Regions from separate parts of the Brevibacillus nitrificans genome, predicted to be linked through region 1. Evidence: a T-box and tRNA genes for the amino acid it is inferred to sense, from the RefSeq annotation. Region 1 holds a T-box; the other holds one or more tRNA genes.
The links. The T-box of region 1 lies ahead of serS (serine--tRNA ligase). A T-box ahead of a tRNA ligase gene usually reads a tRNA of that ligase, here a tRNA-Ser.
Positions count from the first base shown of each region.

Region 2: it encodes a tRNA-Ser, which carries the amino acid that the T-box ahead of serS (serine--tRNA ligase) is inferred to sense. The anticodon was not compared.

Region 1 is NZ_RHHU01000006.1:112,595-117,003, reverse strand. It holds gene pdxS (pyridoxal 5'-phosphate synthase lyase subunit PdxS) at 46-930, shown strand; gene pdxT (pyridoxal 5'-phosphate synthase glutaminase subunit PdxT) at 941-1,516, shown strand; T-box leader at 1,684-1,904, shown strand; gene serS (serine--tRNA ligase) at 2,042-3,322, shown strand; gene aceB (malate synthase A) at 3,800-4,409, shown strand, end outside.
Region 2 is NZ_RHHU01000006.1:18-4,426, reverse strand. It holds gene nadB (L-aspartate oxidase) at 1-153, shown strand, start outside; gene nadC (carboxylating nicotinate-nucleotide diphosphorylase) at 143-988, shown strand; gene EDM59_RS11900 (type III pantothenate kinase) at 1,000-1,767, shown strand; gene EDM59_RS11895 (GNAT family N-acetyltransferase) at 1,797-2,264, opposite strand; tRNA gene EDM59_RS11890 (tRNA-Ser) at 2,714-2,806, shown strand; tRNA gene EDM59_RS11885 (tRNA-Glu) at 2,825-2,898, shown strand; tRNA gene EDM59_RS11880 (tRNA-Val) at 3,000-3,075, shown strand; tRNA gene EDM59_RS11875 (tRNA-Met) at 3,106-3,182, shown strand; tRNA gene EDM59_RS11870 (tRNA-Asp) at 3,241-3,317, shown strand; tRNA gene EDM59_RS11865 (tRNA-Lys) at 3,357-3,432, shown strand; tRNA gene EDM59_RS11860 (tRNA-Leu) at 3,450-3,536, shown strand; tRNA gene EDM59_RS11855 (tRNA-Gly) at 3,555-3,630, shown strand; tRNA gene EDM59_RS11850 (tRNA-Arg) at 3,634-3,710, shown strand; tRNA gene EDM59_RS11845 (tRNA-Pro) at 3,740-3,816, shown strand; partial or broken rRNA gene EDM59_RS11840 (16S ribosomal RNA) at 4,098-4,409, shown strand, end outside.

The DNA of each region.
Region 1 (4,409 bases):
ACATAACAGTTGTGGTCCTAACTTCGTGATATAGGGGGAAACGAAATGGTACAGGTAGGAACATCCCGCGTGAAAAAAGGTATGGCTGAAATGCAAAAGGGCGGCGTCATCATGGACGTAATCAACGCTGAGCAAGCCAAAATTGCGGAGGCAGCTGGGGCGGTAGCTGTAATGGCACTGGAGCGCGTACCTTCTGACATCCGTGCAGCTGGCGGCGTAGCACGTATGGCTGACTTGGGCATCGTAGAAGAGGTGCTGAATGCAGTATCCATCCCTGTTATGGCAAAAGCACGCATTGGTCATTTCGTGGAAGCGCGTGTTCTGGAGTCTATGGGTGTTGATTACCTCGATGAGAGCGAAGTACTGACTCCTGCCGATGATCTGTACCATATTAATAAAAAGGATTTCACTGTACCATTCGTATGTGGTGCGCGTGATCTGGGTGAAGCACTGCGCCGTATCGGTGAAGGTGCATCCATGATCCGCACCAAAGGTGAGCCAGGAACCGGAAACATCGTAGAGGCAGTTCGCCATATGCGTACGATGATGGCTCAAATTCGCAAAGTGCAAGCAATGTCCTACGACGAGCTGATGGCCGAAGCGAAAAATTTGGGAGCTCCCTATGAGCTGCTCGAGCAAGTGCACAAAAACGGCAAGCTGCCAGTCGTAAACTTCGCAGCAGGTGGGGTAGCGACTCCTGCCGATGCTGCTCTGATGATGCAACTCGGCTCCGATGGCGTGTTTGTTGGATCGGGTATCTTTAAATCCGAAAATCCTGAGAAGTTTGCCCGCGCCATCGTCGAAGCAACGACTCACTACGATGATTACGAGCTGATCGCCCGCGTGTCTAAAGGCTTGGGTAGTGCCATGACAGGTATTGAGATCTCCAAGATCCGTGAAGCAGATCGCATGCAAGACCGAGGCTGGTAAGGTGAATGCTATGAGAATCGGTGTACTGGCCCTGCAAGGAGCGGTAGCGGAACATGTTCGAATGCTGGAAGAGGCAGGTGCAACAGCCGTTGCTGTGAAAAAGGTGGAAGAGCTGGACGAGCTGGATGGTCTGATCATACCCGGCGGTGAGAGCACGACGATCAGCAAGCTGATGCATAAATACGGATTTATGGAAGCTGTTCGTGAGTTTGGCAAAGCAGGAAAGCCGATCTTTGGCACGTGTGCGGGAGCTATTCTTTTAGCGAAGCGGATCAACGGACAAGAAGACTCTCACCTTGGCCTGATGGACATCCTAGTAGAGCGCAATGCCTTCGGTCGTCAAAAGGAGAGCTTTGAAGTTACGATGCCTGTAGCGGGAGTAGCAGCTGATTATCCTGCCGTCTTCATCCGGGCTCCTTATATTCGGGAAGTTGGGGAGAACGGAGAGGTACTTGCAAAGTACGAAGAGAAGATCGTCGTGGCAAGAGAGGGACATTACCTGGCAGCAGCATTCCACCCCGAATTGACAGAGGATAATCGTTTGCATCGGTACTTTCTCGATATGGTGAGGGAGCACCGGAGCTAAACAAACCAAAACGGAAGCAAGGCCTGCATCGAAACGATGTAGGTCTTTATTTTTGCAGCAAGGTCTGAACGGTGATGAACGGGGAAATACTGGGTCCTAGCAAGATAGCTGCCCTTTACACAGGTATAGAACCTGTAGTACAGTTAACAATAGAAGCAAGAATTTATGTGAATGCGATGATGAGAACAAGTACTTTGCAAGAGCTTGGCCTAGAGAGTCGGTGGTGGGTGCAAACCGAACCAGCATGCGAAGGAATCCATCTCGGAGTGGCAAAGGATCAACTTTGTCCGGAACCGTCCCGTTATGACGGAAGAGTGGACCGATGCGAGGAGTTGTGCGCATTTGTCAACGAGGGTGGCAACGCGGGTATACAACACTCGTCCCTTACCAGGGGACGGGTGTTTTTTGTTTTCCAGATAAGACTCTATAAAAGGTCTTATCCAGTATAAAGGCAGCTAAGGCTGCGGCCAAAGGCTTGGCGTAGCCAAGTTTTCTAATGGATAATCTATTCGGAGGGATTCTCACATGTTGGACGTAAAAGTACTGCGCCAAGACTTGGAAGAAGTAAGACGCCGTTTAGCCCATCGCAATGAGGATATTACGGCACTGGATCAGTTTGCAGAAGTGGATGAAAAAAGACGCCAGGTCATTCAAGAAGCGGATGCTTTGAAAAACAAACGCAATACTGTATCTGAACAGGTTGCGGTGATGAAGCGTAATAAAGAAAATGCCGATCATCTGATTGCAGAAATGAAAGAAGTAAACGACCGCATCAAAGTGCTGGATGAAGAGCTGCGTCAGCTGGATGAACAGCAGGAACAAATCCTGTTGAGCCTGCCGAACCTGCCGCACGAGAGCACGCCGGTCGGAACATCGGAAGACGACAATGTAGTGATAAGGAAATGGGGTGAGCCTCGTCACTTTGATTTCGAGGCAAAACCACACTGGGATCTGGCTAGCCAGGCAGGTATCCTCGATTTTGAGACGGCAGCAAAGGTCACAGGAAGCCGATTCGTGTTCTACAAAGGGATGGGCGCTCGTCTGGAACGCGCCTTGATGAACTTCATGCTCGATTTGCACGCAAATGAGCATGGCTATGAAGAAGTAATCCCTCCGTATATCGTCAACCGTACAAGCATGACCGGAACAGGCCAACTGCCGAAGTTTGAAGAGGATGCGTTCAAGCTGGAAGGTCCTGACTACTTCCTGATCCCGACAGCGGAAGTTCCTGTGACGAATATGCACCGCGATGAAATCATGGATGGCGCAGAGCTCCCTCGCTACTACGCCGCTTACAGCGCATGTTTCCGCTCGGAAGCGGGCTCGGCTGGACGCGATACGCGTGGGTTGATTCGTCAGCATCAGTTTAACAAGGTTGAGCTGGTCAAATTCACCAAGCCAGAAGATTCGTATGATGAGTTGGAAAAGCTGGTGAACAACGCTGAGAAGGTATTGCAGCTCTTGGGCTTGCCCTACCAGGTCCTGAGCATGTGTACGGGTGATTTGGGCTTCACAGCCGCGAAGAAGTATGACATCGAAGTCTGGATTCCAAGCAACAACACGTACCGGGAAATCTCGTCGTGTTCGAACTTTGAGGATTTCCAGGCGCGTCGGGCGAACATTCGATTCCGCCGCGATACCAAGTCGAAGCCTGAATTTGTGCATACCCTGAACGGCTCGGGCCTCGCGATTGGCCGTACGGTTGCCGCGATCTTGGAAAACTACCAGGAAGCTGACGGATCGATCGTGATCCCAGAAGTATTGCGTTCGTATATGGGTGGAGTGGAAAAAGTCTCCCCTAAATAAATAAGTAGCAACACAGGCAGAACAGCTCTTGATCCCTAGGGACAAGGGCTGTTTTTTTGTACAGATAGGTACAACGATGGTCCGTCCTTCGCTTGGTCTAGTCAAATCATCCTGTGTACTAATACAGAAGGAAAAATTTAAAAAATCATGTTGCACTGTATCAATAGCTGTTATATAATAAAAACAAATCTTAAGAATATTGTTTTAATACAGATACGGAGGGAATGGGAAATGGACTGCTACCGTTGTGAGGGAAACGGCGAACAAAATTGCACGAGGTGTGGAGGAGTCGGTCACGATGAACATGGGGTGGCTTGTCACCATTGTCTGGGCGATGGTCATGTAAGCTGCAGCCATTGCAGTGGAAGCGGATATCAGGAGTAGGAACCATTTTTTTTGCGTGGTCTGTACTATAATACATTTTAATAATCAATACTGTACCATAATAATGTTTCTTCTGATGGAGGAGGAGCTCATTTGACTACGATTCCAACCAATCCGTATCCGCTCGAGCTGAGCATTACCGGAGAAATGCATGATGGGTACCGCGATGTTCTTACGCCAGAAGCCATTCAGTTTATCATCAAGCTGGAACAGAAATTTGGAGACAGACGCCAACAGCTGCTCGCTGATCGTCAGGAGCGGCAGTTGAAAATAGATGCGGGGCAGCTGCCGGACTTTTTGCCCGAGACGGCACAGATCCGCAAAGCAGAGTGGACGGTGGCTCCTTTGCCAACGGACTTGCAGGATCGACGTGTAGAAATTACGGGTCCAGCGGGCGATCGAAAAATGGTCATCAATGCACTCAACTCAGGTGCACGTATCTTCATGGCTGACTTCGAGGATGCGAATTCCCCTACATGGGAAAACACCATCCAAGGTCAGATCAACATGAAGGACGCAGTACGCCGCAATATCTCCTATACGAGTCCCGAGGGTAAACGGTATGCCCTTCAAGAGAAAACAGCAGTCTTGATCGTACGTCCGCGCGGTTGGCATCTGGAGGAAAAGCATTTCAGGCTGGAAGGCAGAGCGATTTCGGGGAGTCTGCTCGACTTTGGCCTCTACTTTTACCACAATGTCCAGG
Region 2 (4,409 bases), 110 kb from region 1:
ACGACCAGGGCTGCCCTCATGAGGGAGGAAAGTCGGGGCGGGCATTATCGCATCGATTTCCCTGAGAAGGACGACTTAATTTGGCGCAAGCACTTGGTGCAGTCTATCTATGCTGGCGTCCAGGAGGAGAGTGGCAAAAACGATGTGGAATAAACGAGAACTGCAAAGAAAAATCGAAGAGTGGCTGCACGAGGACTTGGGCTTCGGCGACATTACAACGATGAGTACGATTTCGGAGGGCGAGCAGGGAATCGGGATTCTTTATGCCAAGGAATCGGGAATCGTAGCCGGATTGCAAATTGCACAGCAAGTGTTTGAAACGGTTGATCCAGAGCTGACCTTTACGGCCAAAGTAGAGGAGGGTGCACGCGTGGAATACGGCCAGCAAATTGCGGAAGTGAGCGGGTCTGTCCGTTCGATTTTGAGTGGAGAGCGATTGGCTCTAAACCTGATGCAGCGCCTGTCTGCCATTGCGACAAAAACAAATGAGTACGTCCAGGCTGTAGCTGGCACTAAGGCCCGCGTGGTCGATACACGCAAGACGACACCTGGCATGCGTTTTCTGGAGAAATACGCGGTGCGCGTCGGAGGAGGCCACAATCATCGGTTCGCTTTGTACGATGCGGTGATGATCAAGGACAATCACATCAAGGGTGCTGGTGGGATTGCGCAAGCTGTTGCCGCCGCACGCGCTGCCATTCCGCATACGATGACGGTCGAGGTAGAGGCGGAATCATTGGGGCAAGTCCAGGAAGCACTGGAGGCAGGGGCCGATATCATCATGCTGGATAACATGTCGAACGAGCAAATGGTGGAGGCGGTTCAACTGATTGCTGGGCGTGCTATCGTCGAAGCTTCTGGTGGAGTGAACCTGGATACGATCGGTTCCATCGCGAGAACCGGCGTGGATATTATATCAGTCGGAGCGCTGACGCACTCGGTCAAGGCATTTGATATCAGCCTTGATTTGAATACGCGTAAGCGCTGAGGAGCACGGCCATGCTACTGGTGATAGACATCGGCAACTCCAATATCGTGATGGGTCTGTATGCTGGCGACGAGCTGCGGCAGCAATGGCGCGTCGCTACGGATCGGAACAAGACCGAAGATGAGTACGGCATGCTGGTAGCAAACCTGTTCCAGCATGCAGGTTTGACCCTTTCCGAGGTGAGTGGGGTCATCATTTCCTCTGTCGTGCCGCCTTCCAACCATACGATCGAGCGGATGTGTGAAAAGTATTTGCGTCAAAAGCCGTTGCTGGTCGGGCCCGGAATCAAGACAGGCTTGAACATCAAATACGAGTATCCGCGAGAAGTGGGATCAGACCGGATTGTGAATGCGGTAGCGGCCATCCACTACTACGGTACACCGACGATTGTGGTTGACTTCGGGACTGCAACGACCTTTTGCTATGTGGATGAGCGGGGGCAGTATTGGGGTGGTGCCATTGCCCCGGGGATCGGGATTTCCACGGAGGCGTTGGTTAGTCGCGCTGCCAAGCTCCCACGAATCGAGATTGCTAAGCCTGCGAGTGTCGTTGGACGGAACACGATTGCGGCGATGCAGTCTGGAATTTTTTACGGGTTTGTCGGGCAGGTAGAGGGGATCGTTCGCCGGATTATTGCCGAGTACGGAACCCAGCCCAAGGTCGTTGCGACTGGTGGGCTGGCATCATTAGTAGCAACAGAGACGGAGTGCATCCACATCGTCGATCCGTATTTGACTTTAAAAGGGCTACGGTTGATTTACGAACGCAATCAACAGTAATGAGTGGGATGAGAAAGCCGCAGCTCCTGTTAGAGCTTGCGGCTTTTGGTTTTGTATGGGTCCGAATCGCTTTTTCTCTGGAGCGGTTTATAAAAAATGATTTCTGGGTCTCCGGGATCGAGATTTTCAATCATTCCACTCTGAATGAAGCCGAGCTTTTGACAGAGGCGCTGCATGGGCTGATTAGAAAGGTTAGTGGAAGTGAACAATTTATCTTTTGTGCAAACCGACTCTACATATGTAATGAGGTCAGCTCCGATTCCTCGATTTTGATGCTGAGGATGTACAATTACCAGTGGGATAAAGCACTGTTTAAAAAAGCTATGATCCATCACAATAAAACCAATAATTTCGGCATTTTCGCATGCAACAAAGCATTCTCCAGCTGTCACATTGCTGCTCAGTTCCTGAGCTCGGCTGTTATTTCCCAGTACAGCAGCATCGATTTGGCAGACTTTTGTGAGGTCTTGTAAAGTAGCCTGACGGATTAGGACCATGAGAGGAAGCCCCCTTTCTGATTTAGGAGAGAGACGAGATGCCATACGAAGAGAATAACATGTTGCGATGTGCAAGTACGGAATAAAGGATGCCTGGTCGGTTAACTTAGATCTGTTGCCTTGCTTTAATTTTGGCGGGATAAAATGGGAAATCAACCTGAAAGTTGTAGGGGAAATGAGAAGAGTATTTTCAGGTTTCGAGGGTTATGATAATCGCAGGATCCACTTGGCGCCATGAGAAAACAAAAAAATGATAAAAGAATGGAGTTTATCGTTGACATTGAGTGTTCCACGATATAGAATGGCTATTGTGTCTAACAGCGATGTGTTATCTGATTGAACTTTTTTAAATTAAATTAAAAAAGTGCTTGCGAAAAACAAAGAGATCTGATAACATAGTAATTCCGTGAGGGAAACAACACGGATCGCTTCGATCCTTTATCATACATGGATGGATGTCCGAGCGGCCGAAGGAGCACGATTGGAAATCGTGTAGGCGGGGTCGACCCGTCTCGTGGGTTCAAATCCCACTCCATCCGCCATAATCACCCTTACATACTGGCCCGTTGGTGAAGCGGTTTAACACAGCAGCCTTTCACGCTGTCATACAGGGGTTCGAATCCCCTACGGGTCACCTATCACCCACACTAGTTGTTGGGGCCCCCGCAAAGTATTCGGAATATGCTGCAGAGCATACCGTCTCTTTGTGGGGCCCGACATGAGTCGGGGAAACGCGGAGGCTTAGCTCAGCTGGGAGAGCATCTGCCTTACAAGCAGAGGGTCGGCGGTTCGATCCCGTCAGCCTCCACCATTATCATTATTTGACCGATTAGGTCCCTGTCGCGGGATGGAGCAGCTCGGTAGCTCGTCGGGCTCATAACCCGAAGGTCGCAGGTTCAAATCCTGCTCCCGCAACCAAATTTTCTCCTTGCATTTCATAGGGAGATCAAAGTGCCCATAGGGTGCAACTGAATATGGAGCTGTGGTGAAGTTGGAGTTCACGCCGGTCTGTCACACCGGAGGTCGCGGGTTCGAGTCCCGTCAGCTCCGCCATTTATACTCTAAATGTGTACATGGCGATTTTTATAGTACGAGCCATTAGCTCAGTTGGTAGAGCATCTGACTTTTAATCAGAGGGTCGAAGGTTCGAGTCCTTCATGGCTCACCAGTTTTACAACTTCACATGCGGTCGTGGCGGAATTGGCAGACGCGCTAGATTCAGGTTCTAGTGGTGGCAACACCGTGGAGGTTCAAGTCCTCTCGACCGCACCAAACAACTACAAAACACATGCGGACGTAGCTCAATTGGTAGAGCGTCGCCTTGCCAAGGCGAAGGTCGAGGGTTCGAGACCCTTCGTCCGCTCCATATGTGCCCTTAGCTCAGCTGGATAGAGCGTTTGACTACGAATCAAAAGGTCGGGAGTTCGAATCTCTCAGGGCACGCCACTTTTCATCTGAGGTGAAAAGGATATAGTCGGGAAGTAGCTCAGCTTGGTAGAGTACTTGGCTTGGGACCAAGGGGTCGCAGGTTCGAATCCTGTCTTCCCGACCATGAACTTTCATTCAAAACGACTTTGAACTGGAAAGTTTTGGTGGTTGATAACTAGGTTGCGATGTGATACATTGTAAACCTGCGCTCCGCAGAGAGTGCGACTACATAACGAGCTTTGAATAAGGTATAAAAAACACTTGACTTCATAGGTTCGGATGTAGTAAGATGAAATTCCTGTCGCTTTTAAACAGGATTAAAAAATGCTCTTTGAAAACTGAACAGCGAAAGCGTTGATGAGTCTATCATGAAATGATTTGCCAGCTTTGAACCAGATACAAACTTTATTGGAGAGTTTGATCCTGGCTCAGGACGAACGCTGGCGGCGTGCCTAATACATGCAAGTCGAGCGAGTCTCTTCGGAGGCTAGCGGCGGACGGGTGAGTAACACGTAGGCAACCTGCCTCTCAGACTGGGATAACATAGGGAAACTTATGCTAATACCGGATAGGTTTTTGGGTCGCATGATCCGAAAAGAAAAGGCGGCTTTAAGCTGTCACTGGGAGATGGGCCTGCGGCGCATTAGCTAGTTGGTGGGGTAATGGCCTACCAAGGCGACGATGCGTAGCCGACCTGAGAGGGTGACCGGCCACACT